DNA from 2 places in the Macrococcus armenti genome. Region 2 is predicted to be linked to the other one. Evidence: a T-box and tRNA genes for the amino acid it is inferred to sense, from the RefSeq annotation. Region 2 holds a T-box; the other holds one or more tRNA genes.
What was found. A T-box is a leader RNA that pairs with one kind of tRNA and senses whether it is charged. The one in region 2 lies ahead of serS (serine--tRNA ligase), so its partner is inferred to be a tRNA-Ser.
Positions count from the first base shown of each region.

Region 1: it encodes a tRNA-Ser, which carries the amino acid that the T-box ahead of serS (serine--tRNA ligase) is inferred to sense. The anticodon was not compared.

Region 1 covers NZ_CP083608.1:1,620,702-1,637,117, forward strand. The annotation lists gene LAU42_RS08505 (PH domain-containing protein) at 1-234, opposite strand, end outside; gene LAU42_RS08510 (YczE/YyaS/YitT family protein) at 305-934, opposite strand; tRNA gene LAU42_RS08515 (tRNA-Ser) at 1,075-1,164, opposite strand; tRNA gene LAU42_RS08520 (tRNA-Glu) at 1,229-1,300, opposite strand; tRNA gene LAU42_RS08525 (tRNA-Asn) at 1,305-1,379, opposite strand; tRNA gene LAU42_RS08530 (tRNA-Gly) at 1,385-1,458, opposite strand; tRNA gene LAU42_RS08535 (tRNA-His) at 1,467-1,542, opposite strand; tRNA gene LAU42_RS08540 (tRNA-Phe) at 1,559-1,631, opposite strand; tRNA gene LAU42_RS08545 (tRNA-Asp) at 1,637-1,712, opposite strand; tRNA gene LAU42_RS08550 (tRNA-Met) at 1,722-1,795, opposite strand; tRNA gene LAU42_RS08555 (tRNA-Ser) at 2,007-2,094, opposite strand; tRNA gene LAU42_RS08560 (tRNA-Asn) at 2,096-2,170, opposite strand; gene LAU42_RS08565 (competence protein ComK) at 2,259-2,801, opposite strand; gene LAU42_RS08570 (IDEAL domain-containing protein) at 3,130-3,336, shown strand; gene LAU42_RS08575 (lipoate--protein ligase) at 3,408-4,397, opposite strand; gene hemY (protoporphyrinogen oxidase) at 4,410-5,783, opposite strand; gene hemH (ferrochelatase) at 5,798-6,721, opposite strand; gene hemE (uroporphyrinogen decarboxylase) at 6,727-7,776, opposite strand; gene LAU42_RS08595 (hypothetical protein) at 7,911-8,408, shown strand; gene LAU42_RS08600 (ABC transporter permease) at 8,451-9,662, opposite strand; gene LAU42_RS08605 (ABC transporter ATP-binding protein) at 9,655-10,389, opposite strand; gene LAU42_RS08610 (HIT family protein) at 10,522-10,938, shown strand; gene LAU42_RS08615 (YtxH domain-containing protein) at 10,997-11,353, shown strand; gene LAU42_RS08620 (HTH-type transcriptional regulator Hpr) at 11,526-12,077, shown strand; gene LAU42_RS08625 (DUF3267 domain-containing protein) at 12,111-12,686, shown strand; gene LAU42_RS08630 (peptidylprolyl isomerase) at 12,766-13,677, shown strand; gene yhaM (3'-5' exoribonuclease YhaM) at 13,770-14,711, opposite strand; gene LAU42_RS08640 (ATP-binding protein) at 14,712-16,416, opposite strand, start outside.
Region 2 covers NZ_CP083608.1:3,135-19,550, forward strand. The annotation lists gene LAU42_RS00015 (ABC transporter ATP-binding protein) at 1-592, shown strand, start outside; gene LAU42_RS00020 (ABC transporter permease) at 585-1,826, shown strand; gene LAU42_RS00025 (DsbA family protein) at 1,914-2,603, shown strand; gene LAU42_RS00030 (disulfide oxidoreductase) at 2,603-3,019, shown strand; gene yaaA (S4 domain-containing protein YaaA) at 3,148-3,369, shown strand; gene recF (DNA replication/repair protein RecF) at 3,366-4,475, shown strand; gene gyrB (DNA topoisomerase (ATP-hydrolyzing) subunit B) at 4,483-6,411, shown strand; gene gyrA (DNA gyrase subunit A) at 6,439-9,075, shown strand; gene alsS (acetolactate synthase AlsS) at 9,269-10,936, shown strand; gene budA (acetolactate decarboxylase) at 10,947-11,648, shown strand; gene LAU42_RS00065 (NAD(P)H-hydrate dehydratase) at 11,672-12,490, opposite strand; T-box leader at 12,588-12,782, shown strand; gene serS (serine--tRNA ligase) at 12,838-14,109, shown strand; gene LAU42_RS00075 (YceI family protein) at 14,346-14,861, shown strand; gene LAU42_RS00080 (DUF2232 domain-containing protein) at 15,030-15,929, shown strand; gene LAU42_RS00085 (DHH family phosphoesterase) at 15,959-16,416, shown strand, end outside.

The DNA.
Region 1 (16,416 bases), 590 kb from region 2:
AATGCGATCATGCATTAATATGACTAGTCCTGATTGATTTAAGTTAATCTGGCTATAAGAAGCAAAGTAAATCAATTCTTTATTTTTAATATCATTACAGATGACTTTTAATAACTTAATAAAGAAGCGGCGTTCTGACTTTTTAATTCTTTTAAATATTTTAGAAAAACGCTTATATCTTACAGGATAATTTAATTCTGTTAACACTTTTCTCGTTGAAACTTTGTCTCTCATAACATCACCTTGACCGTTCTATAGTATTTAAATTTATTATAGCGATAATCATGTAATACGCAATAGCGCACTACATTTTATGCGTAGCAGGCTTCACCCATATTTCTATCAGACGTTTCGTTACAGGCATAAACCTTTGAATCATCGGTCCAAGCATAAATGTGATAAATAGCGTACCTAAAGAAACAGGACCACCTAAAAGCCATCCGGCAAACATAACGATTACTTCCATTAACGTCCTTGCTGTACTTAAACTTAGGCCTGTTTTATCAATAATCAGAAGCATAAACGTATCTCTCGGACCAGCACCGAGCTGCGGTGTAATATATAATGCAATACCGAACGCTAATATTACAACACCTGCAACATAAACGATTAACTGAAACCAAAAACCGTGAACTTCCGGTAATATATAATTAAAAATATCAATAAACATACCAAACAAAAACATGTTCATATAAACACCCATCTTCGGTAATGTTTTCGTCACAGCAACCGTAAATAATATTATTGAAATGCCGACGATAATACTCCACAGGCCAATCGATAAGCCAAACTGTTTCCATAAACCATAATGAAAAACATCCCAGCCACCTAAACCAAATTGCTTTCCTCTAATCGTTAATGCAACACCAAACCCCATAACTAAAAGACCGATTACAAAAAACATCCATCGCATTTTATATTGTCCAATATACATATCATTATCCCTCTCAAAATAACGTGATATCGTACTTATATCGTGCATCGTTACCATTAATATAATATTACACAAAAACATACAAACCGAACAGTGCCGTTCAACACAGTTCGGTTTGAATGATAAAACAAAAATATTAGCGGATCGTGAGGGATTCGAACCCTCGAAACGCAATTATACGTTTACACACTTTCCAGGCGTGCTCCTTCAGCCAACTCGGACAACGATCCATGTACATGAAAATAAATCAAATCAAAATAAAAAATCAGAAGCGATATTTCACTTCTGATTGTATGACCCCTACGGGATTCGAACCCGTGTTACCGCCGTGAAAGGGCGGTGTCTTAACCGCTTGACCAAGGGGCCTGAATGGCTCCACAGGTAGGACTCGAACCTACGACCGATCGGTTAACAGCCGATAGCTCTACCACTGAGCTACTGTGGATAAAATGGAGCGGGTGATCGGAATCGAACCGACAACATCAGCTTGGAAGGCTGAGGTTTTACCACTAAACTACACCCGCTTAATCAATGGGGCGACTGATGGGAATCGAACCCACGAATGTCGGAACCACAATCCGATGCGTTAACCACTTCGCCACAATCGCCTTACATAATAAAAGATGGCTCAGGACGGAATCGAACCGCCGACACAAGGATTTTCAATCCTTTGCTCTACCGACTGAGCTACTGAGCCATACATGGCGGTCCCGACGGGAATCGAACCCGCGATCTCCTGCGTGACAGGCAGGCATGTTAACCGCTACACCACGGGACCACTTAATAATTGCGGGAGGCGGATTTGAACCACCGACCTTCGGGTTATGAGCCCGACGAGCTACCAGACTGCTCCATCCCGCGATAATAATAAATTGTGTCTCAAAATCAAGTACTTATATAATATATCATTTTAATTTTATGAATGCAATATTAAAAAAGTGTAAATAACCTCTTAATATGGATTAATATAATAAAATATAATAACATCATCATTTCATCCAATTATGACATTTTTGTTTTCTCAATTAAAAATAAAAAAATAAGAACAAGGCGATTGCCTTGTTCTTCATAACGGAGATGGAGAGATTTGAACTCTCGCGCCGGTTACCCGACCTACACCCTTAGCAGGGGCGCCTCTTCAGCCACTTGAGTACATCTCCATGGCTCCACAGGTAGGACTCGAACCTACGACCGATCGGTTAACAGCCGATAGCTCTACCACTGAGCTACTGTGGATCAATTAGTGAACAAATACTATTATATCAATTCAGCATGAATGGTCAATACTTTTAGCAAATATTTTTATGCTACTTTTACACTATCCTTATAATAATGAATACAGCGAGAGTATTTCAACAAGTTTCGGGTTAACTTTCCCGTCTATTTCCCCTTTCGTAATACGTTCCTGCTTCTTTAATTTATTGCGCAATGAATATTCCAGCTTAATTGTATTGATAAATTGTGAGTTAAATACATATTTACTTATTGGTAATGATATTTCCGTTCTATCGTCAAAATATACGATTGTATCGAAGTAATCTCCATCTTTGTATCCATCTACATATTGCAGGTTAATCCAGCTTTGCTCTTTAGAGCGATCGCTATGTGTCGGGAAAAAATAAGCATCACTTTCTGGGTTCACCGCTACTGGTGGTTTAGTCGTTATATTGGCAATGAGTTTCGTTGCGAGTTTTCTGTTTTCATATGATGAATGATAAAACAGACATGACGCTTCTATTATTTGTATCGGTTTCTCTTCTACTATAAATGGTGTTTCATTAAATTCACCGACTACGGACCAATGTTTTTTCTTCTCAAAGTGACATTTTATATACATCGTTTTATCTGTAATGATATATTTCGCCATATTTGTCTCCTTTTTTAACGAATGTTAACTTAATTATAGGTGATTCCAATTAACATTTGTTAAATCGAGATAAGATTTTAAAAAATTTACATTATTTTAGCGTTCTTATTTTTTATTCAATATTTTTTAATTATTTGTTGTTTTTGTTGTTGTTTTTAGCTTTTTATATTTTTATTGTTTATCAGTATGCGTTTTAGGTTATAGTATCATATAATAATTTTAATTTTCAGAATTATATTGCAATTTGATTTGTTATGTTTTATACTCTTTATTAATCATTTGTTATTCATTTTATATTTTTTATTTTAAAATTTAGGGGGTCGTTCATATGAACAATTATCAGGCACAGTTAAATGGTTTAGAAACGTTCGTATCAAACTTAAACAATCTGTATATTGAACTCATCATTGACGACGCAATTAAAGCTCAGAAAAAACGTGATTTAACTGCTTTAATTGACGATGCTTTATTACAAAATGATGCACAGGCGTTTTATCAGTATACGAATGAACTTAAGCAGCTGGAGGAATTATAAGTGTTTACTTACATAATAAAATGAGCGTACATTCACGGTAATCCATGAATATACGCTCATTTTTGTTTTATTTATATTGCGATTAAGCTTAAAAATTCTTCTTTCGTCACCCTACCGAAATAATGTGCGAAATCAATTTTCGCGAATGTATCTGCTATTGATTGCTTCTGATGTGGTAAACCTTTTAACATCTCTTCGATATGTGCTATTTCACCGACACCGAAGAAATCTCCGTAAATTTTAACGTCCTGCATGATGCCGTGTCGTACATCTATCTTAAGTTCGAGCATACCTCCAGGAAACTTCTGTTTTACTTCATAGTTATACTTCGGATTCTTACCATAATTCCAGTCAAAATTGCGATATTTCTCGTTGCTTAACGCTTCGATGTTCTTCCAGTCTTCATCTGTTAATTCATATGTTTCAACGTTGTCTCCTTTGAATATTGAACGGAGTAACGTTTTCTTAAACGTTTCCATATCCATCGGCGCATCAAGAAACTCCTGAATATTGGCAACACGTGAACGAATAGATTTAATGCCTTTCGTTATCAATTTCTTCTCGTTAACACTTAAACTCTTCACAACTTCTTCTATATCGCTGTTTAACATAAGAGTACCGTGGCTGAACATTCTGTCACCAGACTGGAACATTGCGTTTCCGGAAATTTTGCGTTCACCTACTTGTAAGTCGTTACGGCCACTCATTTCTGCCTCAACACCTAATGCGTTTAATGCTTCTACTATTGGCATCGTAAACTTCTTAAAGTTATGGAAACTATCTTCATCTGCCTTCGTTACAAAGCTGAAGTTTAAATTCCCAAGATCATGATATACCGCTCCGCCACCTGATATACGGCGGACGACATGTATATGATTATCATCTACATAAGACTGATTGATTTCAGCAAATGTGTTCTGATTTTTTCCGATAATAATTGATGGTTCATTTACATAGAATAGAAAGTACGAGTCATCTTTCGGTAACTGTTTGAGTACATACTCTTCCATTGCAAGGTTAAGCGTCGGATCTGTGATGTTGTTATTATGAATAAACTTCATATGGACCTCCTGTTAACGATGCGCAATTTTCAGTGCTGCTTTTTGTGCCTGAGCGATACAGTCTGGTAATCCAACTGCTTCAAATGATGCACCTGTAATGACAAGGTTCGGATAATGTGTTGCAATATAATGCTGAATTGCATGTATTTTGTCGATATGTCCTACTTCGTATTGCGGCATACTGTTCGGTAATTTCGTAACGATTGAAAATTCCGGCTCTCCTGAAATATCCATCATTTTATCCAGATCTTTGCGCGCAAGTTTTACAATTGTTTCATCATCATTTTCATTCACTACATTATCTCCAGGTCTGCCAACATAAGCTCTCAGCAATGTTTTACCTTTCGGTGCTGCATGTTGCCACTTCTTATCCGTCCACGTACATGCTGTTATAACTGTATCTGAATTACGCGCGATGACAAACCCTGTTCCATTCGCTTTATTGTTCACCTGGCTTTCATCAAAAGCCATTACAACTGTCGCGACACTTGTTGTTTTCATCGTCTGGAAGTAATCCAGCGGTCCATCATTAAACCAATCTTTAAATACTGTATGCGGCACTGTAACAATTACGCTATCGTAATGATGTGTTTCTCCATTAATTGTAATCTCATAACCAGAATTTGTCTTCTTTATTGCCTGCACTTTGTTGTTATATTTAATTTGTACGCCACGTTCCGTTACAACTTCAGCGAGTCGCTCAATAAAACTTTCAAGTCCATTCTTAAATTGTCTGAACTGTCCAGTTTTTGGCCCTTTACTGTTAATTTTCTTACGATTTGCACGCATCCCTTTAATTAAGCTGCCATGCTTTTCTTCCGTCACTTTAAAGTCCGGGAATGTTGATTTTAAGCTTAATTTATCGATATCTGCACCGTAGATTCCTGACATTAATGGTTCTATTAAGTTTTCAAGTGTTTCATTACCGAGACGGCGTCTGAAAAATGCGCCAACAGATACGTCCGGGTTCATCGGTTTCGGTTTAATTACATAATCCATCGCCGCGCGTAACTTCCCGATTGGTGAAATTAAACGGGTCGTAATAAACGGGCGAACTTCTGTCGGGATTCCTAATATTGCGCCACCTGGAATCGGATATAATTTATTTTTTGCATAAATGTAAGACTGCCCTGTATTGTTAATGACGAGGTCATCTTTCATGCCGATTTCTGTAGCAAGTTCTGTCATAATTTTCTTGCGTCCTAAATATGATTCAGGACCAAGTTCTATCGTATAACCATCTTTGCGATACGTCTTGATTTTACCACCTGGTGTGTCACTCGCTTCTATAATGTCGATAGCATAGTCCTGACTTTCCTGGTTTAAATAATATGCTGCTGATAATCCTGTTATACCAGCACCAATAATTGCACATCGCTTCATAATATCACAGCTCTCTTCTATGAATTAATTACAGATAATATTTCATCTACCATCGCACCGATAAATAGCGGATGTGTTTCCGGCATATTCGGTCTATAGTAGTTAACATGTAAATCGTCACACACAACTTTACATTCGTAATCGTTATCATACAGCACTTCCAGATGCTCACATACAAACCCAACTGGTGCATAAATAAAGTGCTGATAGTTTTGTTGCGCATGAAGTGTTCTCGTTAAGTCCTGTACATCTGGTCCAAGCCATGGATCCGGTGTATTCCCTTCAGACTGCCATCCTGTCGCAACGTGTTTAACATTCGTACGCGACTCAATAAGCTTAGCAGTTTCTTCTAGTTGCTCAGGGTAAGGATCTCCCATCGCTTTAATCTTCTCAGGCAAACTATGTGCGCTTACGATTAAAACTGTGTCATCGATTGCTTCTGCCGGGATATTGCTTACTGTTTTATTAATTTCTTCTGTCCAGAATTCAATAAATTTATCCTGTTTATAGAAGTCATTCACATGTTTCATCTTAATACCGTGCGACTCAGCAATTTCTGCTGCACGTTTATTGTAGCTTCCGACCGAGAAGTTTGAATAGTGTGGTGCTAAAACGATCGTTACCGCTTCTGTAACACCGTCTTTTGCCATCTGTTCAACTGCATCTTCGATAAATGGTGCAATATGCTTTAAGCCGATATATAGTTTATAATCTTCCCCCGTCGCACGATTTAATGCATTCACTAATGCTTCTGCCTGACGTTCTGTCGTTCCGGCAAGCGGAGATATGCCTCCAATTGCTTTATAACGATCCTTTAAATCTTGTAACGCTTCATCGCTCGGCTTTCTGCCATGGCGAATATGCGTATAATATGGTTCTATATCCGCTTCTGTATATGGCGTACCATACGCCATTACGAGTAATCCTTTTTTCATGTTCATTCCCCTTATGATTGATTTGCTTTATATGCGCTTGAGTAGTCATGTACAAATGCGCTTACACGTCTTAACGTATCCGGTTGTACTGCTGGGAATACACCGTGCCCTAAGTTAAAGATGTAACTATCTGTTTGTAATCCTTGATCTAATATGCGTTTTAAATGTGATTCAATTACTGGCCAAGGTGCCATTAATATTGCTGGATCTAAGTTACCTTGAAGTGTCTTCGTAATGCCTAGATTACGTGCCTCTTCAATTTGAAGTCTCCAGTCAAGACCAAGTACATCTACCGGTAATGCATTCCATTCTTCTATTAAGTGACTTGCCCCGACACCGAATGTTGTTACCGGTACACCTTTAGCTTTAATTTCACGGAATATACGTTCCATATGCGGTGCGATAAACTGGCGGTAATCCGCTTTGTTCAATGCGCCTACCCACGAATCAAATACTTGAATCATTTTACAACCTGCATCAATTTGCGCGTGCGTATATGTAATACACATATCTGCTAACTTCTCCATTAATAAATGCCACGCTTCAGGTGCTTCGTACATCATCGCTTTCGTCTTGTTATAGTTTTTAGAAGGTCCACCTTCAATCATATAACTCGCTAAAGTAAACGGTGCACCTGTAAAGCCGATTAATGGTACATTTAACTGTTCTGTCGTTAACAGTTTAATCGTATCTAAAATGTAAGGTACATCTTGTTCCGGATGAATTTCACCTAATTTTTCTACATCTGCTTTAGAACGGATAGGATTGTCGATAACCGGACCGATACCTGATTTAATTTCTACATCTACACCTATTGCACCGAGCGGGCTCATAATATCTTTGTATAAGATTGCCGCATCTGTATTATATTGATCTACAGGTAACTTCGTAACATACGCACAAAGTTCCGGATCATGCGTAATTTCAAATAAACTATGTGTTTCTTTTATCTTTCTGTATTCTGGCTGGCTGCGACCTGCCTGACGCATAAACCATACTGGTGTATGATCTGCCTTTTCTCCTCTTGCAGCCTTTAAAATCGTATCATTAAATTGATTCAAAGCAAATTTCCCCCTATTATTAATATATAAGTCGATTTTATCATACAAACACAGTAGTTAAACGTTTTATGAACAATGTCATAAAACTGACATATATACATCAATTTCGGGTATTAATAATAAAAGGAGTGATAATGATGAAAACATATATAACATATGGTACAGAATTCTTTCTTAAACAGATCGTAAAAAAACATAAACATCGTAATATCTTACCATTTGCAGGTGAAGATAATACGTATTTATATGAAGAAACGAATGAAGATACGCTGTTTAGTGCACCACAGTCGTTTGAAGTGCTTATGCAGGATAATACATTACTTGAATTACCGACGTTAATGATTTACTTTGTCGTCAGTGAATCAAGACAGGATGTATTCGATACGAACGTTTTACCACTGCACTCATTAAAACAGTATGAAGGGTATCATGCATTCAGATTGTTAAAACCTTTACGCGGTGAGACGTACGTATACACTATACAGTTTGATACGAAAGCGCATCTGAACGACTTCAAAAAGAGCAGCTTCTATCGTAACTATTTAAGTGAAGAAGCATTAAAGCAATATCAGGCTCAGGACTTTATTAATAACATTTATTACACGAAACATTTAGCACCGCTCGAACCATAAATAGAAGCACCCTTATCTTTTTTTGATATGGGTGCTTTGTTATTAATCTCTTAATAGTTTCATACGTTTTTCAATCTTTTTCGTGACGTTGTTTGTCGTCCATAGTAAAATCACATACATCAATAACACATAGTAAAATTGTGCTGGGTATATAACGATGTAACTCAGTGCAAAAATCGTTGTCGTTACTATACATAGTTTCAGCATAAACTGCTTAAATCCTTTTAATACGAGCTGCTCTGGCGTTGGCCAAACTTTCGGCCATAAGCTGAATGCCTGCATCTTATAAAACTGTGAGACTTGCATGACTATGGCATAACAGAAAAACATACCGATAATCATCGCAACGATCGGTTCGTGAATAAGCCACATCATTAAACATCCGATTATAACGAGCCGTATTATTATCCACATGTTATCGCTGCTTCTTACAAAGTTTCTAATAAACAGAAATTCAAACATATGTTTTTGTGTGTAAGTTGATTTTCTCGGTAGTAATACATCCATATATCTTCTGCGTTTTGCCTTATCTTTCATTCCTTTTACATCAGTAAACATATTGATTATCTTATTCTGGCTTTGATAACGTTCATGCTCATAATCGATAAACCCTACAAAGTCCAACAATCGCATTTCCGCATTCTTTTTCAGTAAATATATATATCCGGAAGATAATAACAAGATTGTTACTGTAATAGAAGGTATCCCTTCCAGCGCACAATATATACTTGAGAGTGACATCAGGAAGATAAGCAAACTGATGTATATACGTTCAATTGATAGTTTCATCATATAATAGCGCATTATAAGCCCGCTATATATCATCCATATACCGATCACTACAGCACATATTAATCCGATGACAGATGCAGTGCATTCCATATAAAGAGGCGTTAAAATTATACTTATTATAATAAAAAGTATTATACGCGTTGTACCACTTTTAATAATTGCATATTTAAAATACGTATTCATATTGCGTTCAAAGTTTAACAGAAAGATACTGTCTGCACTTCTCATATAAGTTCTGAGCGGCGTCACTGTAAACAATGCAAGGATGACACCGATAATTAAGTTGTAGTTAATATTATCCGGCAAGTGCTTTAACAACTGTGAATACTGCATCATTAATGCACCGAATGCAATCGTTAAAAAGATAACAAAATGACCATTAAAGATGTATTTGCTGTAATGCGCAATTTCTTTGTCGTTTATCGCCTTTCTTCTTAAAAATAACTGACGTGCCTTATTCATGACAGTCACCTGTTACGTGTATATAAATCTCATCGAGCGATGCGTGTTCCATACCGAACTGCTGCTGTAAGTCTGCAAGTGTGCCTTGTGCAATAAGCTTTCCATGATGCATGAGCAGGAAGCGGTCACAATACTTCTCAGCTGTCGTTAATATATGTGTACTCATCAGTACAGTACGCCCTGCATTACGCGCTTCCACCATTAGATCTAGCATCGACTGAATGCCAAGCGGATCCAGACCTAAGAATGGCTCATCAATAATATGAAGCGCGGGCTTTACAATAAATGCACAAATAATCATCACTTTCTGTTTCATCCCTTTAGAAAAGTATGACGGAAATGCTTTTAATTTATCTTCAAGCCTGAAAACTTTAAGTAATGGTAATGCACGTTCCATTGCACTATCGAGTGGGATATTGTATGCCATCGCCGTCATATCAATATGTTCCTGTAACGTTAATTCTTCATATAATACAGGTGATTCCGGAATATATGAAAGTTTATTACGATATTCATAAGGTTGCGTACTCAGTGAAACACCATCGATAGAAAGTTCACCTGAAATCGGGCGTAACAATCCAAGCATATGTTTAATTGTCGTACTTTTACCCGCACCATTTAATCCGATGAGTCCAGTAATGACACCTTTTGGCAATTCAAAGTCAATATTATGTATTACAGGTTGATTACCATATCCACCTGTTAAATTCGTCACTTTCACTGTCATGGTCATTCTCCATTCAAACGTTTTTCATCATTGTATCAAATTCATGATTGTCGCTACAATTATAACGTATGTCATGATTATTTTGATACAATCTTATATAATAGAAATAATTACAATTTGGGAGGTTATATTATGTCAGAAACAGTATTCAGTAAAATTTTAAAAGGCGAAATTCCTTCATATAAAGTATACGAAGATGATTATACGTACGCTTTCCTTGATATTTCTCAAGTATCTAAAGGTCATACGCTCGTAATCCCGAAAAATGCTGCCGAAGATATTCTATCAATTGATACTGAAGATTTAAAACATGTCATCGCTTCAGTTCAAAAAGTAGCGAAAGCGGTAGATAAAGCATTTCAGCCGGACGGTATTAACGTTATCCAGAACAATCGTTCATTTGCTGATCAATCCGTATTCCACATTCACTTCCACATTATCCCGAGATATAAAGATGATACAGATGGATTCGGTTATAAGTGGGAGACACATCCTGATGCATTTAATATGGACGAATTAAGAAATAGTATTAGCAGCGCAATTGACTAACGATTTCGCACATATTCTATTGATATATGGGTATAATATTTAAAAAGGAGGATTTTATATGAAATTATCACGTATTGCACTTGGTTTTGGTGTTGGTATCGCAGCTGGTACTGTCGCTGCATTATTAAACGCGCCAAAGTCAGGCAAAGAATTACAGCAAGGGTTTAAGTCAACTACGAATGATGCGAAAGCACAAGTAAGTCAACTCAAAAACGATAGCGCAGATTTAAAAGTTTCTATCTTAAATACAAAGCAGGCAACTCAAGATGTAATGAGTGCGATGGCTGATGAAATTAAAACGATGATTACAGATTTTAAATCAGATATCGCACCGAATATTGACAGCATTAAACAAAATGTTGAAAACATTAATAACCGTAAAGATGAAATTATTCAGGAAATCTCTAAAAAATAATATATTAAAAATTCAGAATAAATATTCATAATCAATTTGCACTATGCTAAAATAATATTATTAAAGTTAAAAGTATGATGTTACAATCATACTTTTTTTTATATTATTATTAATATATTATGAAATGACATTTATTATAAAGGATTTGTCATATTTCGGAAGGTGGACAACGATGAAGCGAGAACGCGAAAAAGAAATTATCGACAAAATGTTATTTACACACAAAGTTTCTCAATTAAGCAAAGCTTTATGGAAAACTGTAGAAAAAGACTGGCAGAACTGGATTAAGCCATATGACTTAAATATTAACGAACACCACATTCTTGTCATTATAAGAAATCTTGAAAAAGCAACGATTTCAGAAGTGAGTCAGTACGGCGTAATGCACGTTTCAACCGTATTTAATTTTGCAAAAAACTTAGAAAAACGCGGTTACTTAACGATGCCTAAAAGTAAGTTTGACAAACGTAATACATATCTAGAGCTCACTGAAAAAGGTAAAGAAGTATTATACGAAACATATAAAGGATATAAAGAATCAGATGATCGAATTTATGATGCTGCGAGTAACTATAAAGAGCTCATGTTCGACCTTCCGGCATTTACCGAACTTAAGTTTATCGTCGCCCAAATTTATGGTCCTGACTTTATTACGCACCTCGAAAAAAGCCACAATGATCTGTTAAAAATATTACTTGACGAAAACGAGGAAGATAATGCATAATTGCTAGGTAAATTAACCAATAAGGAGATTGCCATGTATTTATGTAATAAAAACTTTAATATCAGATTAACATATGGTATTCAAAGAATTATGCTTATATCAGCGTTACTTGGTATTATTGTTTATATTGTCAGCTTTGAAGTTTTCTCCGCAATATTCGGGAAAAAGTTCTCAGATGACAATTTTTTATTATTTGTAGCGAGTTTACTTTGTCTTTACCCTGTTCATAAATTGTTGCATATGCTGCCATTTATACAGGATACGAAGTCGCTCATTATTCAAAAAACATCAAAGTCAAAGTACTTTCCGTTATTTAATACGAGAGTCAATCATCCAGTCCATAAATTACACTTTGCATTTGCATTGATGTGCCCAGTTGTTATTATTACAATCATAACAATTGTTGGCGCAGTAATGTATACACAATTTGCACATTATTTCTTATTTATCTTTGCAGTGAATATTGGATTATCGTTTATCGACTTTGTTTATTTGAAATATATTATGAGCACACCACAATGTTCGTTTGTTGAAGAGCGTAAATATGGCCTTGAAGTTTTAAGTAAACACGATTTACCATTAAATTTCCATCATTCTGACATAAGATAAATGTAATCTTGAAGACTTTATGTTAAAATCTAATATTAGTTAGTAACTAAATTAAATAGCAAGTAAAAGGAGCATTTAAATGACAAACTTCAAAAAAATTATGATGCCAGCAGCACTTTCTGTATCAATCTTAGGATTAACAGCTTGTGGAAATAGTGACGGAGAAACACTTGTTTCATCTAAAGCTGGAGATGTAAAACAATCAGACATCATGAAAGAAATTGGTAATGAACAAATCGCTAAAGCATCATTCCAGTTAATCTTTAACGATGTTCTTAAAGAGAAATATGGTAAGAAAGTTGACGAAGAAAAAATTAATAAAGAAACAGACAAAGAAATTAAAAAATACGGTGACGAAAAAACATTCGAAAAACTATTACAACAACAAAGTCCTGGTATGACTGTTGAACAATATAAAAAGAAACGTGTTTCTGATGAATATCAAAAATTATTCCTGAATGACACGATTAAAGTATCAGACAAAGATATTAAAGATACAGCGAAGAAAGCATCACACATTTTAATCGCAGTGAAATCTGAATCAAATAAAGATGGTTTAAGCGATAAAGAAGCAAAAGCGAAAGCAGAAGAAATTTTACAGCAAGTTAAAGAAAACAAAGGTGATTTCAAGAAAATTGCTAAAAAAGAATCAGATGATACACAATCAGCGAAAAATAATGGTGAACTTGGCTATGTCGTAAAAGGTCAAACAGTTGAAGCATTCGAAAAAGCATTATTCAAATTAAAACCGGGTGAAATTTCAGATATCGTAAAAACAGAATTCGGTTACCACATCATTATGGCTGAAGAAGATAAAGATTTCGCAAAAGAAAAAGATAAACTCGTACAAACGATTCGTCAAAATAAATTACAGAACGATCCGAAATTATACGTACAAGCAGTACAAAAATTATTTAAAGAATACGATGTAGACTTTAAAGATAAAGACATCAAAAAGTATGTTGATGATCAAATTTTAAAAGCAAAATAAAAAAAGTGGCTAGAACATTTTTGTTCTAGCCACTTTTGTTCCGCCATTTCGTCTGTTAGTCGAAGGTGATAGGTGTTTATGTCTTCCTTTTTTTAATCTAGAGATATAGGTTTATAAAACTGACGATTTTCTAATGCAAAAATACGCTCTGTATACTGCCCTTTCTCTACTTTCTTCATATGTTTGTCAAACATCTGCATACGTGCATCAATATTATCGATAAAGTGCAGAATTTCCGCTTCTTTTAACATCGGTAATTTCGGTGATCCATACTCATACTTACCGTGATGACTTAATATCATATGACGCAGTAACATTACTTCTTCACCTTCAATATTATGTTCACGTGCAATACTTGCAACTTCATCACTCATAATTGAAATATGGCCAAGTAAGTTCCCTTCTACTGTATACGTCGTCGCAACAGGTCCGGATAATTCTTTAACTTTCCCCATATCATGTGCAATGATACCTGCATAGAGCAGACTGCGATTCAATGTCGGATAAATATCACACAGTGCTTTCGCCTGTTTCAGCATCGTTAATACATGGAACAATAAACCTGAAACAAAGTTATGGTGATTGCTACTGGCAGCAGGATATACCATAAACTGATGTGCATATTTCTTAAGTAATAGACGGATAATGCGTTGTAAATTTGCATTTTCAATTTCGATGACATAATCCATCAACTGTTCCATCATTTCATCTTCATCAATCGGTGCACTTTCTAAAAAATTCTCTAATTTCACACCATCTTCAGGTGTTACAAGTCTGAATTGATTTACTTTCATCTGTTTACGACCACGATAATCAATGACATCACCTTTAACACGAACTAACTGTTCAGGTTGTAACAGATTTATATCTTTTTCTGATACCGTCCATACTTTCGCTTCAATTTCTCCGCTTTTATCTTTAAGATAAAGCGTTAAATACGGCTTACCTTGTCCAGTCACCCCTTGAATTGACTTATGAATTAAAAAGTAATGGTCAACTTGAGAGCCTGGTTTTAATGTTTCTATCGTTCTCACTTATTTAACCTCCTTCTTGTTGCGTTCCAGTACAATTGTCTGCTTACTGTTAATTGTAGAAGAACGGTTGCAAGTGTAATAGATAATTTGATTATGCTGCTGTTTAAGCATATATTCAAGTATACGTTCTCGTCTGTTTTTATCAAAGTGAACAAACGCATCGTCAATAATGATTGGGAATGGATAATATCTTCTTAACGAATGAATTAAGCTTAGTCTTAATGCAATATATAATAATTCTTTCGTAGACTGTGACAACTCTGTCGGATGATACACTTGCCCGTCAGCTGCAACAGTTGTCAAATGTTCATCATAAATAATTTTCGTATAACGACCTTCAGTTAAATACGTAAAGATTTCAGCTGCATCATCAATAACGAATGGCATACGTTCTTCACGGACTTCATTAATGTGCGCCTGAATTAAAGTATCAATATAATTTACTGATAAGTATGTTTCTACAAGTTTATTAAATTGGTTTTTCTTTATTTCATATTCAAACTTTAGTTTTGATAACGTATCATCTTCACATATTTGCTGCATAGAACGCTCTAGTTCATTTAAATGCTGCTGTATATTACTACGTTCATCAACTAATGATTTAATATGTGTTTTTATATCTAGCAACTGATCGTTTAATATCGCTTCTGGCACTTCAGCAAGATTCGTATTATCCTCATACGTGAATGCTTGATTCCTAAGCAGCTCACTTAAGTCGTTAAAACGTTCTAAGTTTGTATGATAACTCACATATGCTGCCTCTTTAGCATAATAGCTTGAAATATCCTCTACCTCTGCTTCTTCAAATAATGCATGCTGTTCATCAATATTCTGTTGCATTGTTGCATTAATAATTTCAATTTCTTTCTTTAATAAATCTCGTTTATCTGCATTTTTACTATATTGAAATTTTTCTTTCTCATCTGTAGTCAACATATTCTTTAAATCATGGAATATAGATGCTGCCTCAGTTTTCACGGGTAGTTTCGGTATGAGCGTTAGTACACTCTGATCAAACGTATCCAGACGTCCCTTCATTTCTTCAATTTTAGCATCACACTTTAAAATTTCATCATGTATACGCACTAATTTATGAATAGCGCGATAAGCAGAAGTTAATCGGTTATTTGGATAATTACTTTGTATTTTAAGTGCAGTTTTATGCTGTATAAGCACTTTATGTGTCGCTTCAATTTCTTTTTGTATAGTTTCTAAATGCTCTTGTAACGCTTCTTTTTGAGATTGTTCACGATTTAACTGCACGGTAACGTTTAATAACTTATCACGTAATACTTTCTGATCATTTAAATCAAACGATAAATCAAAGTCATGTTCAAGTTTATAAATATTATCCTCTAATTGTTTTACTTCTTCAGCTAATTCATCATTAAAGCGTACATCCGGTTTTTTATTAAATATCACCATCAATAATGCAATTACACATACGACAGAGAATATACTACCTGGAATCCATAATGCATTCATAAAACTATAAATTAACGCTGCAAGGCTAATAATGGCTGTTATCACATATATCGTCTGCTGCAGTTTATGTTTATTTAGTTCACGTGTTTCAAAAGCAGTTGCTTCTTCACTCAATTTTTTAAAGAGCTTAGATTTACTTTCAAGCGCCTTACGCTGATCATGCAGTTCCTGAGCTTTATTAAAACGCTCATCATGCACTTTCTCTTTATTTAATGCTTTA
Region 2 (16,416 bases):
AAAGTCAGAGATTGATAAAGCGTTAGATTACTGGTTAGAGCGTTTTAAAGTTCCGGAAAATAAAAACAAAAAAATCGAAGAGTTATCAAAAGGTAATCAGCAAAAAATTCAGTTAATCGGGGCTATTATACATAATCCAAAACTTCTTATACTGGATGAACCATTTAGTGGGCTTGATCCGGTAAATGTAGAGCTACTCAAGTCAGCTGTAAAAGAAATGAATGAAAATGGTGCGACGATTGTATTTAGTTCACATCGCATGGAGCATGTTGAAGAGATGTGTGATTACGTCTGTATTTTAAATAAAGGAAAAACTGTCGTCTCGGGAAATATTAGGCAAGTAAAACAAGATTTCGGTAAAAAAGAAATTATTATCGAAGGTGAGCATGATTTTAGTGATCTTGCGAATATCGAAGGTGTATTGAAATTCAAACAGAACAAAAACGATGTAAGATTAACAATTGCAGATCAATCTATCGCGCCGATTATATTCGAAGCAGTTAAAGAAAAAGGATTTGTTTCAAGGTTTCAGGTGGATGAACCATCATTAAACGACATATTTATCGAGAAAGTTGGTGGCGCAATTGAATAAATTTATCCCGACATTCTGGTTAACATACTGGAAAAAAGTATCGAGTAAATCATTTATTTTTTCAACGCTATTTATGATTGTCATTTTCATTGCAGTGAGTAATGCTGATAAAATTTACGATTTCTTTGATAAAAGTGAAGATGATATTACTGTTATCTCTAGTTCTGATAAAGCACTTGCAACAGCATTTAAAGATAGTTATCAGAAACTCGACAAAAATAAAAAATTAAAGATTGTAGACTTTAATAAAGGTGAATCAGGTATTAAAGACGAAAAATATAAAATTTTAATAGATATTAGAGAAAATAAAGATAAGACACTTGAAGCAAAGGTTTATTCAACGGAATATGCAGATGAAGATGTGATGAGTGCTGTTCGCTCAACATTAACAACTTTCCAGAGCAATAATATCGCAAAGTCATTAAATTTATCTCAGGAAAACTTAAGTCGTGTAATGAGTGAAGCAAAAGTAACAGATAAAGTAATAAAGCCGAAAAATGCAAATGATAATGTATCTGAACAAAGTAAAGCATTAAATACAGCAATTGTATATGCAGGATTATTTTTAATATTTATTATCACATTAAATTATGGTAGCCAAATTGCAACAGAAATTGCACAGGAGAAATCTTCACGTGTTATAGAGATGATTATTACAAGTATTTCTCCGATTACACACTTGATGGCAAAAATATCAGGTGTTATCGCAGTAGCTGCGACACAGATGTTGATTTATGCAGTAGCGATGGTCACGTGTATATATGTATTTAATTTAGGTGAAACAATTAGTAAATTTGGTTTTACATTTGATCATGAAAACGTAAGGATTTTAATTTATGCGATTATCTTTTTAATTCTTGGATTATTAATTTATATTAGTGCCAGTGCAATTGTTGGTTCATTAACAAACCGCATTGAAGATATTGCACAATCTATTATGCCGGTTACAATGCTGAATATGATTGCTTTTTATATTGCGATGTTCAGTTTAACAAAACCAGATACAATGCTTGTTAAAGTAGCGAGTTACGTACCATTTTTCACACCACAGATTATGTTGCTCAGAACAATTTCAACAAAAACAAGTGATATTGAAATTATGATTGGTATCATTATTTGTATAATTACGATTATTTTATTGTTCTTATTAGCGGCAAAAATATATAAAGGCAGTGTATTTAGTACAGATAAGAATATCTTTAAAAATTTCAAACGTGCATTAAAAACGAAATAATGTCACAAATTATATAATATTCTTATGATGAAATTTATAATGAATTAGTATAATATTTATATTATATAAATTTATTAGGGGTGTACTATGAAGAATAAAGGTTCTTTAATATTTACGATGGTAATGACATTATTGGTTGTAGGTGTTATCGCTGCGCTAGTAATCACGAAAAAAAATGGTGATTCATCTGATGAGTCACAAATAGCTACTGATTCAAGTAAAGGATTACAAGCAATTGAAAAGATTGATACTAAAGGTCAGCCGCAAATGGGTAAGAAAGATGCAAAAGTAAAAATCATTGAATTCGGTGACTTTAAATGTCCGGCATGTCGATATTTCGAAACAGATATTAAACCTGAAATTGAAAAGAAATACATTGATACCGGGAAAGCAGAACTATATTTTATTCATTCTCCCTTTCATGGTGAAGAATCAATATTTGGAGGACTTGCAGGCGAAACAGTTTTAAAGCAGGCACCAGATAAATATTGGGCATTCCAGAAAGCAATCTATGAATTACAACCTGATACAGATCAGGAATGGCTATCGATGACAGCTGTAAAAGAAGCCGCTAAAAAGGCAGGCATTAAAGATTTAGATAAACTTGAAAAAGCAATTGACAATAAAACAGAAGAAGCAGGATTAAAGAAGGATATTGAACTTGTGACAAAACATAATATAACGATGACACCTACGATTATTGTTAACGGGAAAGAAGTCGCAAACCCTATGGACATTAAAGAAGTAGAAGCAGCGATTGAAAAGGCACTGAAATAATGAGAAATACAAAGCTATTTTATATTTCCTGGGTAATAGCACTTGTCGCAACTTTAGGGAGTTTATATTTCTCGCAGATTAGACATTTTATTCCTTGTGAAATGTGCTGGTATCAAAGAATTTTAATGTATCCATTAGTCATAGTTTCAGGATTTGCTGCATTTGTGAATGCATATTACATGAAATATATGATTATGACTTTTTCGATTATCGGTTTTTGTTTTTCTGTGTATCATTACATGGAACAAAAGGTTCCGGGATTTTCGACTATTAAGCCATGTGTAGGTGGGGTACCTTGTAATACTCAATATATAAATTACTTCGGTTTTATTACGATTCCGTTTTTAGCGGGAACGGCATTTTTATTAATTACAATTGCAATGTTGCTTGTGAAAAAAGAAAATGCAGCTGAATAATACAACTAAATTTTGAGAGGTTTAGACATAACAGTCTAAACCTCTTTATTATTCTTTAAAAAACATGCAATTTTTGTGAAATAACGGTATAATTATATAATGACTGAATGATAGGAGTGAGCCGTGAAATGATAAATATTATCGAACTTGATAAAGAGATTACATTAGGACAATTTCTAAAATCAGAAGGCATTATTTCTACAGGTGGGCAAGCGAAATGGTATTTGCAGGATCATCCTGTAGTTTTAAACGGGGAACCGGAAAATCGACGTGGTAAGAAGTTGCTTCAGGATGATTTACTGGAAGTTGAAGGTGAAACATATCAGATCACGTATAAAACGACAGAATGAAATTAAAGACGTTAACGCTAACTCATTATCGAAATTATGAAACTGCTGAATTAAATTTTAATGATGAAGTAAATATTTTCATAGGCATCAATGCACAAGGAAAAACAAACTTACTTGAAGCTATTTATTGTCTTGCAATGGCTAAAAGTCACCGCACTTCAAATGACAAAGAACTGATAGGATGGGGACATGAATTTAGTCATATCGAAGGCATGCTGTCATACAAACATGGCACGATGCCGCTATCTTTATCCATCTCTAAAAAAGGCAAAAAAGCTAAAGTAAACTATTTAGAACAGAAACGATTAACAGAATATATAGGCCATATGAATGTTGTGCTCTTTGCACCTGAAGATTTAAATTTAGTTAAAGGGAGCCCACAAATAAGAAGAAGATTTATCGATATGGAAATCGGTCAGATATCTGCAGTTTATTTGAATGATTTGTCAAACTATCAGCGATTATTAAAACAGAAAAATCATTTATTAAAGCAAATGAAAGTATCGCGTAGCAATGATAAAACAATGCTTGAAGTCATCAATGAACAGTTTGCGCAATACGCAGTGAAACTAACATTGAGACGAAAGGTCTTTATCGAACAACTGGAAGCATTAGCAATACCGATTCATAAAGGTATTACTAAAGATAAAGAACGACTCTCATTACGCTATAATGCAAGCTTGAACTATGAATTAACTGAGCAGGAGATGCTTGAGGAGACGATTCGCATATTAAATGCACATATGGATAAGGAAATTGAAAGAACACAAAGTTTATATGGTCCTCACCGAGATGACTTAAGCTTTAAAATAAATGATATTGATGTACAGACCTATGGTTCGCAAGGTCAGCAGCGTACAACAGCATTATCTGTTAAATTAGCAGAAATTGAACTTATTAACCAGGAAATTGGAGAGTATCCGATTTTATTGCTGGATGATGTATTAAGTGAACTGGACGACTATAGACAGACGCATCTGTTAACAACAATACAGCATAAAGTTCAAACATTTGTGACGACAACGTCAGTAGAAGGTATTGAACATGAAACAATCAATAGAGCGAAATTATTCAACGTATCAGAAGGACAGATTTCGACTAACTAAAGGATAGGTGAACATAGTGGAACAACAAAATTTAGATCAGTATGGTGCCGACCAGATACAAGTACTGGAAGGATTAGAAGCGGTAAGAAAACGTCCTGGTATGTATATCGGTTCAACTGCTTCAAAGGGATTACACCATCTTGTATGGGAAATTGTTGATAATAGTATTGACGAAGCCCTTGCTGGATATGCCGACCATGTTGAAGTGACGATAGAAGAAGATAACTGGATAAAAGTTACGGATAATGGTCGTGGTATCCCGGTAGATATCCAGAAAAAAATGGGTCGTCCTGCGGTTGAAGTAATTTTAACTGTACTACATGCTGGTGGTAAATTTGGTGGCGGCGGATATAAAGTTTCAGGAGGACTGCATGGTGTTGGTTCTTCAGTCGTTAACGCCTTATCATCTACATTAGAAGTATATGTTCATAAAGATGGCAAAATTCATCATCAGGCTTATCACCGTGGTGTACCGGCATTCGATTTAAAGGTAATTGGAGAAACAGATAAGTCTGGAACGGTCATTCGTTTTAAAGCAGATCCTGAAATATTTACTGAAACAACAGTTTATGAATATGAAATTCTGCAAAAACGTATTAGAGAACTCGCTTTCTTAAATAAAGGTATTAAACTTGAAATTAAAGATGAGCGTAATCAGGATGAAATACGTCATGATGTATACCATTATGAAGGTGGTATTAAATCGTACGTAGAATTGTTAAATAAATCTAAAGAAGTGTTATTCCCTGAGCCTATTTATATTCATGATAACCGAGATGATGTTGAAGTAGAAATTTCGATTCAATACAATAATGGCTATTCAACGAATCTGCTGAGTTATGCAAATAACATTCATACATACGAAGGCGGTACGCATGAAGATGGATTTAAACGTGCCTTAACACGTGTTATTAATAGTTACGGTGTTAAAAACAAACTTATTAAAGAAGCGGATGAGAAATTATCTGGTGATGATGTTCGTGAAGGGATTACCGCAATTGTCTCAATTAAACACGGGGACCCTCAATTTGAAGGTCAGACGAAAACAAAGCTCGGAAATACAGAAGTACGTCAGATTACAGATAACTTGTTTGCAGAGAATTTTGAACGTTTCTTATTAGAAAATCCGCCAATCGCACGTATTATCGTTGAGAAAGGAATTATGGCATCGCGTGCACGTCTTGCAGCGAAAAAAGCACGTGAAGTGACGCGTCGTAAGTCAGGACTTGAAATTTCAAGTCTTCCGGGAAAACTTGCAGACTGTTCAAGTAAAGACCCTTCTATCAGTGAGTTATACATCGTTGAGGGAGATTCTGCCGGTGGTTCAGCAAAGTCAGGTCGTGATTCGAAGACACAGGCGATTTTACCATTACGCGGTAAAATACTAAACGTTGAGAAAGCAAGATTAGATCGCATACTTGGTAATAACGAGATTCGCTCTATGATTACTGCGATGGGAACAGGTATCGGTGGCGAGTTTGATATTTCAAAAGCACGCTACCATAAGATTGTTATCATGACCGATGCCGATGTAGATGGTGCGCATATTAGAACGTTGTTACTTACATTCTTCTATCGTTTTATGCGTCCATTGCTCGAGGCAGGTTATGTTTACATCGCACAACCCCCTTTATACAAAGTTGAGCAAGGTAAGAAGAAATACTATGTATATAATGATCGTGAATTAGAAAAATTAAGAAATGAATTGCCAGCGACACCGAAATGGCAACTTGCACGTTATAAAGGTTTAGGAGAAATGAATGCAGATCAGTTATGGGAGACAACAATGAATCCGGAAAATCGTTCGATGTTACAAGTGACATTAAGCGATGCAATCGAAGCGGATGAAGTGTTTGAAATGCTGATGGGTGACGTTGTTGAGCATCGTCGTACATTCATTGAAGAGAATGCAGAATACGCAAATGTTGATGCATAAAGATTGTACTTTAAGGAGGCGCCATCTATGGCTTTAGACCATGATTCAAAATTGAAGGAGCAAAATATAGTTAAAGAAATGAAAGATTCATTTCTTGATTATGCAATGAGTGTCATTGTATCGCGTGCATTACCAGATGTTCGTGACGGAATGAAACCCGTACATAGACGTATATTGTATGGTATGAACAATCAAGGGATGACACCTGATAAACCATATAAAAAGTCAGCACGTATCGTTGGGGATGTAATGGGTAAATATCACCCACATGGTGACTCATCAATATATGAAGCAATGGTACGTATGGCTCAGGACTTCAGTTATCGCTATATGTTAGTCGATGGTCAAGGAAACTTCGGCTCTATGGATGGTGACGGAGCTGCAGCGATGCGTTATACAGAAGCGCGTATGTCTAAAATTGCAATGGAATTAATGCGTGATATTAATAAAGACACGATTGATTTTACAGATAACTATGACGGTAATGAAAGAGAACCTGTAGTATTACCGTCAAGGTTCCCGAATTTACTCGTAAATGGTGCATCAGGTATCGCGGTTGGTATGGCGACAAATATTCCGCCACATAACTTAACCGAAGTCATTAATGGTGTATTAGAGCTCAGTAAAAATCCGGACATATCAATTCCGGAATTAATGGAATTTATTCAAGGACCGGACTTCCCGACTGCAGGTCTCATATTAGGACGCAGCGGTATTCGACGAGCATATGAGACAGGTCGTGGATCTGTTATCATGCGTGCAAAAACATTAATTGAAACACGTCCGAACGGTAAGGAAACAATTATTATTACTGAAATTCCTTATCAGGTGAATAAAGCGAGACTCGTTGAGAAAATTGCCGAACTTGCCCGTGATAAAAAAGTAGACGGCATTACGGATTTACGAGATGAAACGAGCTTGAAAGAAGGCGTTAGAATTGTTATTGATGTACGTCGCGATGCAAATGCGAGTGTCATCTTAAATAATTTATACAAGCAGACGCCGCTACAAACATCATTTGGAGTTAACATGCTCGCTTTAGTGAATGGTAAACCACAAGTTTTAAATATTAAACAAGCAATTTATCACTATTTAGAGCATCAGAAGACAGTTGTACGCAGAAGAACGGCTTACAACTTAAAGAAAGCGGAAGATCGTGCACATATTCTTGAAGGGTTAAGAATTGCGCTTGATCATATCGATGAGATTATTGCTTTAATCAGAGCTTCAAAGAACGATGCTGAAGCGTTACAAGGTTTACAGGAACAATTTAAACTATCTGAACGTCAGGCACAGGCAATTCTTGATATGCGTCTACGTCGATTAACTGGTTTAGAACGCGACAAGATTGAAGAAGAATACCAGGACTTATTAAAGTATATCGATGAATTACGTGCAATTTTGGCAGATGAAGAGAGACTTCTTCAAATTATTCGCGATGAACTTATTGAGATTCGTGATAAATATGGCGATGCGCGTCGTACTGAAATTGTAGCAGGTGGCTTAGAAGATCTTGAAGATGAAGATTTGATAGACGAAGAAAATATAGTTATTACATTAAGTAGCAATAACTATATTAAACGTTTACCTGCTTCAACTTATCGTGCACAGCATCGTGGAGGACGTGGTGTTCAGGGTATGAATACTCTGGACGAAGATTTCGTAAGCCAGATGGTTACGACATCAACACATGATAATGTGCTGTTCTTTACGAATAAAGGCCGTGTCTATAAAGTGAAAGGTTATGAAATTCCTGAACTTTCAAGACAATCTAAAGGAATTCCAATTGTAAATGTAATTGAGTTAGAAAAAGGCGAATCTATTAGTACGATGATAGCTGTAAAAGATTTAAATCGTGAAGATGCATTTATCGTCTTTGCTACGAAAGAAGGATTAGTTAAACGTTCTAATTTAACACACTTCTCTCGCATTAATAAAAATGGTAAGATTGCCATTAACTTCAGAGAAGATGATGAATTAATCGCTGTTCGTTTAACGGATGGTAACAAACAGCTGATTATCGGTACGAAACATGCTTCGCTTATCCGTTTCGATGAAAACACTTTACGCCCATTAGGCCGCACTGCAACTGGTGTTAAAGGAATTACACTTCGCGAAGGCGATGAAGTAATCGGTTTAGATGTTATTGAATCTAACGATGAACACGAAGTGCTGATAGTTACGGAGAATGGTTACGGTAAACGTACAAAAGAAAGTGAATACAGAATTTCTAACCGTGGTGGTAAAGGAATTAAGACGGCAACAATTACTGAGAAGAACGGTAACCTTGTATGTATTACGACCGTAAAAGGTGACGAAGACATTATGATCGTAACAGATCATGGCGTTATTATTCGACTGGATGTCACTGAGTTCTCTCAAAATGGTCGTTCAGCTCAAGGTGTAAGATTAATTCGACTGGATGAAGGACAATTTGTTGCTACTGTCGCTAAAGTGGAAAAAGAAGAAGTGATGGATGCGGATAAAGAACCAGGAGAAGTTATTGCAGAACAAGGTGCAGATTTGACTGAAGTAGCCAAAGAATCGATTGATGAAACTATAGAGGTTGAAGATGGTCATATGATGGGAACCGTTGATGTGTCAGAGCAAAATCCATTGGAACGTTCTGGATTTGAATCAATATATAATGACAGTGAAGAATAAAAATATGAAATAAAATTTCTTAACTATTAAAAGTTTCAAAACTTTTAATAGTTATTTTTTTATTAAAAACCCTTTATAAATAGTATTTTATTTAAAAATATATTTCTCATTTTAATTATTTGCTATTGAAAATATTTAGTAATATTATAAAAATATAATACAAAGCATAAAATTATATTTAGGAGAGATAATGATGAAAAAATCTGGTGGAGATTTATTTGTTGATACTCTAATTAATCATGGAGTAACTCATGTTTTTGGTATTCCAGGAGCTAAAATTGATAAAGCATTTGATGTACTCGAAGATAGAGGACCGAAAATTATTGTGACACGCCATGAACAAAATGCGGCTATGATTGCACAAGGTATAGGGCGTATTACTGGTAAACCTGGTGTTGTTCTTGTGACAAGCGGGCCAGGAGTAACGAACTTAACTACTGGACTGATTACTGCAAATTCAGAAAGTGATCCGATTGTAGCCATTGGTGGTAACGTAAGACGAGAAGATAGTTTAAAACGTACACATCAATCACTTGATAATGCTGGATTAATGAAGCACGTTACGAAATATTCTGTAGAAGCTCAAGATGCAAAAAGTATTTCTGAGGCAGTGACGAATGCATTTCGTGAGAGTGTCGAAGGCCGCAAAGGTGCAGCATTTGTAAGCATTCCTCAAGATGTTATTTCTGATGATAATATAGAGGGTGAAGCTATTAAAGTAAAAGAAGCTCCAGTCCATGGACCTGCACCAGTTCACGAAATTGATGCGTTGGTTGAACGTATTAAATCAGCAAAATTGCCTGTACTTCTTTTAGGAATGAGAGCTTCTTCTGAAGCATGTACAGCATCCATTCGCGAATTACTCTCAAAAACGCCGATGCCAGTTGTAGAAACGTTCCAGGGTTCTGGTATTCTATCTCGTGAATTAGAACATAATTTCTATGGGAGAATAGGTTTATTCCGCAATCAACCTGGAGATGAATTATTAAAACAAGCTGACTTAGTGATCACCGTTGGATATGACCCTATTGAATATGATCCATTCATCTGGAATGCAGAAAATGAAAAAACAATCATTCACATTGATGAAGTACAAAGTGATATTGATAACAACTATGCACCAGTCACTGAATTGATTGGTAATACACCTTTAACAATTCAACGTTTGAATGAAAAACTTCAAAAAGATGATGTCGAATTAGATGACACAACTAAAGAAATATTAGAAAAAATTCAAACGTTAATTGAAAAAAAATATGAGCTTCCTGAAAACTATAAAGACAGTGAAAAAGTTAATCCTAGACATATTGTTAAAGCAGTACGCGATATAATTGATGATGAAACAACTGTTACTGTAGATGTAGGTTCACTCTATATCTATATGGCACGTTATTTCAGAAGTTATGCGCCAAGACATCTGCTCTTTTCAAATGGAATGCAGACGTTAGGTGTTGCTCTACCTTGGGCTATTGCCGCGTCTATTGCACGTCCTGGTAAAAAAGTAGTTTCGATGGCAGGAGATGGTGGTTTTTTATTCTCAGGACAAGAATTAATAACAGCAGTTGAAATGAAAGCCCCGATCGTACAATTAATCTGGAACGATGGCTACTATGATATGGTTAAATTCCAGCAAGAAGGTAAATACGGCAAAGGTGCAGCCGTTAGATTGCACCCAGTGGATTATGTGAAATATGCTGAATCTATGGGTGCTAAAGGATATCGTGTGAACCATGCTAGTGAATTAGAAGAAATTCTAGAAAAAGCAATGCAAGAAGAAGGACCAGTTGTAGTAGATATTCCTGTAGATTACAGCAATAACTCTAAATTAATGGCAGAGCTTTTGCCTGATAGCACAAACTAAGGAGGAACTTATGAATCATTTATATCAATATTCAACCATGGGTGCATTAGTTGGTGGTTTGTTCGAAGGTACGTTTAAGATGTCAGAAGTACTGAAATCAGGTAACTATGGTATTGGCACGATGGACGGTCTAGACGGAGAATTGGTTATTCTTGAAGGTAAGTCCTATCTCATAGAAAGTACTGGAAATATACGAGAGGTGGATGCTGAAGAGCGCACACCTTTTGCGAGCATGATTGAATTTAAACCTACACATACATTAAATTATAAAGAAGTATTAAATAAAGAACAGATGGATGAAATTATCCTAGAAGAAATACAAGGGATGAACTATTTCCATGCGGTTAAGATTACAGGTAAGTTTAAGCTTATCAAAGCACGTGCGGTAAAAAAGCAGAAGAAACCTTATCCGAAATTAGTAGAGGCAGTAAAAGAACAGGGATACTTTGACTATACAGACACTACTGGAACATTGTTTGGTTTCTATACACCACACTTCATTCAAGGAGTTGGTGTTGGTGGCTATCATGTCCATTATCTGAGTGATGATGGTAAAGAAGGTGGCCATGTATTTGATTATGAAATCGAAGATGTATCTGTAGAGATGGCATTAGCAGAAGATTTAATATTAAGGATGCCAGAAACAGAGACATATCGCAAGAATGACTTGAACAACCCTGACATGCTTAAAGATATAGAGGCAAGTGAATAATAATTATAGAAGAGGATGAGGCATTATGCCTCATCCTCTTCTAATTCTTTCATCATATAAGGTAGCTGATCAATAATAGCAGAAGGTGGTACTACATACATATCACGAGCAAGTTTATCTCCTATAAGGCTATGGATATAAACAGCTTGCTTTATCGCTTCCTCTGTGTCGAATTGTCCGATAAAGCTTGAAATGATGCCTGCCAATGCATCACCCATACCTCCTGAAGCCATAGCGGGATCTCCTACTGTAATCTTATAATCACCGCTTTTAAGGTATAGTTCTGTTTCATGTTGTTTCAATATAACATGTGCTCCAAATTCATTAGCTTTTATTCGATTGAGTTCTGGTGTCTGTTCATCTATACTAATGCCACTGATACGCTCCCACTCCATCTGATGTGGCGTAAGTATTACATTACATTTAGGAAATGGATGTTTTAGTTTGCTTAAAATCGTTATTGCGTCTCCATCAATAATCAAGCTCTGTTCTTCTTTAATATGTTGAAACAGTAGCGTCAGAACATTATTTCCTTGGAAATCTAAGCCGAGTCCTGGTCCGATGAGTATACAATCAGCATTTTCGATAAGTTTTGTTAAACGTTTAATGTCGTTAATATCTGAAACCATAGCTTCTGGGCAACGGGAATGCAGAGCAGTATGATTTGAATGATGGGTAGCTACTGTTGTTAATCCACCACCGCTATATACACATGCACGAGCAGCGATCATAATAGATCCGCCCATATTTTGATTACCACCGATGAGTAATATACGTCCGTAATCTCCTTTATGACTATAAGGTTTACGTTTAGGTATACGTATTTCATTGATTAACTGCATAACCATTCTCCTTTTATGTTTCAATGTCCATATTACTATAACAGATATAGTTGAAATTCTGAAATGAATTTGATAATATGAACTTAAATTCAAATATATTATTTGTCTGTATGGGATAAGTAATGAATACATTTAATATTAGAGACGTAATGGTTGGTGAAAGTTACGGGATGTATTGATGAAATTCTACCCATTGTGTTCATGACAAATCGGTTTAACCGTTATTTAATTGAGAGAATAGTCGTAATGGCTATTAATTAGGGTGGCAACGCGTAAATACCACGTCCCTTTTAAGGGATGTGGTATTTTTTTGTTACCCATATATAAAATATGAGGAGGCAATACAAATGTTAGACATTAAATTATTTAGAACAGAACCAGAATTCGTTAAGAAAAAATTAGAAATGCGTGCGATTGATGCTTCAATCGTTGATGAAATTTTAGCACTGGATGCAAAGTCTCGTGAACTTACTGCACAAACAGAAGAACTAAAGGCTAAACGTAATAAAGCGAGTGAAGAAATTGCACAGAAGAAACGTAATAAAGAGAATGCAGATGATGCAATTAATGCAATGCGTGAAGTAGGAGAAGAAATTAAATCAATTGATACAGAATTAAACGAAGTATCTGCAACTTTAAGAGATAAACTTGTACGTCTGCCGAACTTAGTAAGCGATGAAACGCCATTTGGGAAAGATGAAGATGAAAACGTTGAAGTGAAAAAATGGGGTACACCACGTACGTTTGACTTTGAAGCGAAAGCACATTGGGATATCGTTGAAGATTTAAATATGGCGGATTTTGAACGTGCTGCTAAAGTTTCAGGAGCGCGCTTTGCGTTCTTAACGAAAGATGGTGCACGTTTAGAACGTGCATTAATGAACTTTATGTTAGACACACACCGCGAAAACGGATACGAAGAAATGGTAACACCACAATTAGTAAATGCAGCTTCTATGTTTGGTACTGGCCAACTTCCTAAATTTGAAGAAGATTTATTCAAAGTTGAAAAAGAAGGTCTATATACAATTCCAACTTCAGAAGTACCATTAACAAACTTCTATCGTGATGAAATCTTAACAGATGATTTGCTACCGACGAAATTTACAGCGATGACTGCATGTTTCAGAAGTGAAGCGGGTTCAGCAGGTCGTGATACACGTGGTTTGATTCGTATGCATCAGTTTAATAAAGTAGAGATGGTACGCTTTGAGCGCCCTGAAGATTCTTATGCTGCATTAGAAGATATGACACGTTCAGCTGAAAGCATTCTAGAAAAGCTGAATATCCCTTATCGTACAATCGCATTATGTTCTGGTGACATTGGATTTGGGGCAGCGAAAACTTACGATGTTGAAGTATGGTTACCTAGCTATAATGCATATAAAGAAATCAGCTCTTGCTCTAATATGACGGATTTCCAGGCACGTCGTGCTAACATTCGTTTTAAACGTGATAAAAATGCAAAGGCTGAACTTGTGAACACATTAAATGGTTCAGGTCTTGCGGTAGGACGTACATTTGCTGCAGTCGTAGAGAACTATCAGAATGAAGACGGATCAATTACAGTACCAGAAGTATTAGTTCCATATATGGGCGGACAAACAGTAATTAAATAATTGGCTGAATCATCCCGTTAAGTAAATATGCTTAACGGGATGATTATTTTTATAGTCATTATAATTGAATATGTTAAATAAAAGGTGTTAACATCTAATTATCAGAATAAAAAGATTTTTAATAATATAATTATTATAGTTGCATATACTTTTTATATTTGATATATTAAGTATAACAACAGAACACATCATTATTGATATGTTCAAATAATAAATTAAAAAGGTGGAAATTAATTATGACAAATTTTCAATTAGATAAAGCACATAGTAGTATCGAGTTTTCAATTAAACATTTAATGGTATCTAAAGTTAAAGGTGAATTTACAGAATTCGATGGTGAAGTGACAGGGGATATTAATGACTTATCTTCATTACAAATTAAAGGGTCGGTAAAAGTTGACTCAATCGATACAAATAATGCTGACCGCGACGGACATTTAAAAACAGGTGACTTCTTCGAGGCAGCAACTTACCCAGAGATTAAATTTGTTTCTAAATCAGTTAGTGAGAACAAAATTACAGGTGATTTAACAATTAAAGATCAAACGCATGAAGAAACATTTGATTTAGAGTTCAACGGTGTCCACAAAAATCCAATGGATGGCAGTAGTGTCACAGGCTTTATCATTAATGGAACTGTAAATCGTGAGAAATATGGTATGAACTTCAATCAAGCATTAGAAACTGGCGGTGTAATGCTTGGTAAAGATGTTAAATTTGAAGTAGGTACAGAGTTCAGAATTGAAGAATAATAACGAATAAACAGAGCATCGTTTTTAGAATATCTAAAAACGATGCTCTGTTGTTTTGTATTTGCAGATTAAATTGAAAAATTGAGTCTTTTTCAATAAAGTTGTAAAATAGAGTAGTTATAGAAATATTCTTAGTTGAGAAAGTGAGTCGTTATTTTGAAGATAGATTTGAAAAAAACGTTGATTACTACTGTGTTAATGTTACTGGCGACATTACTGATTCACGTCATGCCTGTACTCTGTTTAATTATCGTACCATTTTTACTGATACCGACTGTAACGTTATATTATCATGATAGAAACAGCTATTATGTTATGAGTGGTATCGTTTTATTTACAACATTGTTTACTTCAATATTTGCGATGCAAGTAATGCTGAGTACGATTTTTGGCGCATATATCGTGGCACAATTATTATTAGAAAGAACGTCGAAAGAACGCATTCTGTATGTCCTTACAGGTTTTTATGCAATTTATTCGTTAATTTCTATGATCATATTACAGCTTACAGGAATAATGCCGAAGTCAGGTGCAATATTTGGTCCTGTTATTGATACATATTCTAATATTCTGATGAAAGAAGTTGAGCGCGGGACAATAACGAAAGATTATGCAGATTTAGTTTTATCAAGTACAGATGCAATAATATTGCAGATACCAGGATTACTGATTTTCTTTTTATTTTTACTCGCACTTATACAACTCGTTATTACGCTGCCTTTAGTAAGAAAATTTAAAGTATCAACGCCTGACTTCAGGCCGCTATATATGTGGCGCATTCCAAAGTCAGTACTGTATCTGTACTTTTTAACATTATTAGTATCGTTGTTTGTAACCGAAAGTGACGTCGTGCTGTTAGGCATAGTCACAAACTTTAAGTATGTGTTAGAATGGATTATATTCATACAAGGATTATCGCTCTTCAGCTACTTTATGAAAGTACGAAGAACGCCTACAGTATTAAACATTTTAATATACATATTTGCATTTATATTCTCACCAGTGACACAAATCTTTGGGATGATAGATATGATATTGAATTTAAAATCTAAAATAAAACGTAAGTAAGATTATAAATTTATCGAAGAGGTGTCAAAATGAACAGGAAGTATAACAGACAGACATTAATGATTCCTTTTATCGTGATGAGTGTGCTCGCACTTATCGTGACCGGAATACTGTATACGGAGAATGTCATGTTAGCTTTAGTTGCCGGATGTATTATATTCATGATGATATGTGTTTCTTTTATTTATATGAGACGTATCATACATGGAAATGAGGCATACATTGCACACTTATCAACAGTGATTGGTAATGGTAAGAAGTATGCGATTAGTGAATTGCCGATAGGTGTTTTATTGCTGGATGATAATGAGCGTATTGAGTGGCACAATCACTTTATGAACGAAAAAATAAGTGAGCCGATTATTTCAGAATCTATTCACGATGTATTTCCAAACTTACTTAATCAACTTAAAGTGAGTGGCATTAACGAAGCAAATGCGCATTATAAAGACTTTAAGTTTAAAGTCATGTACTCAGAAAAAGATAA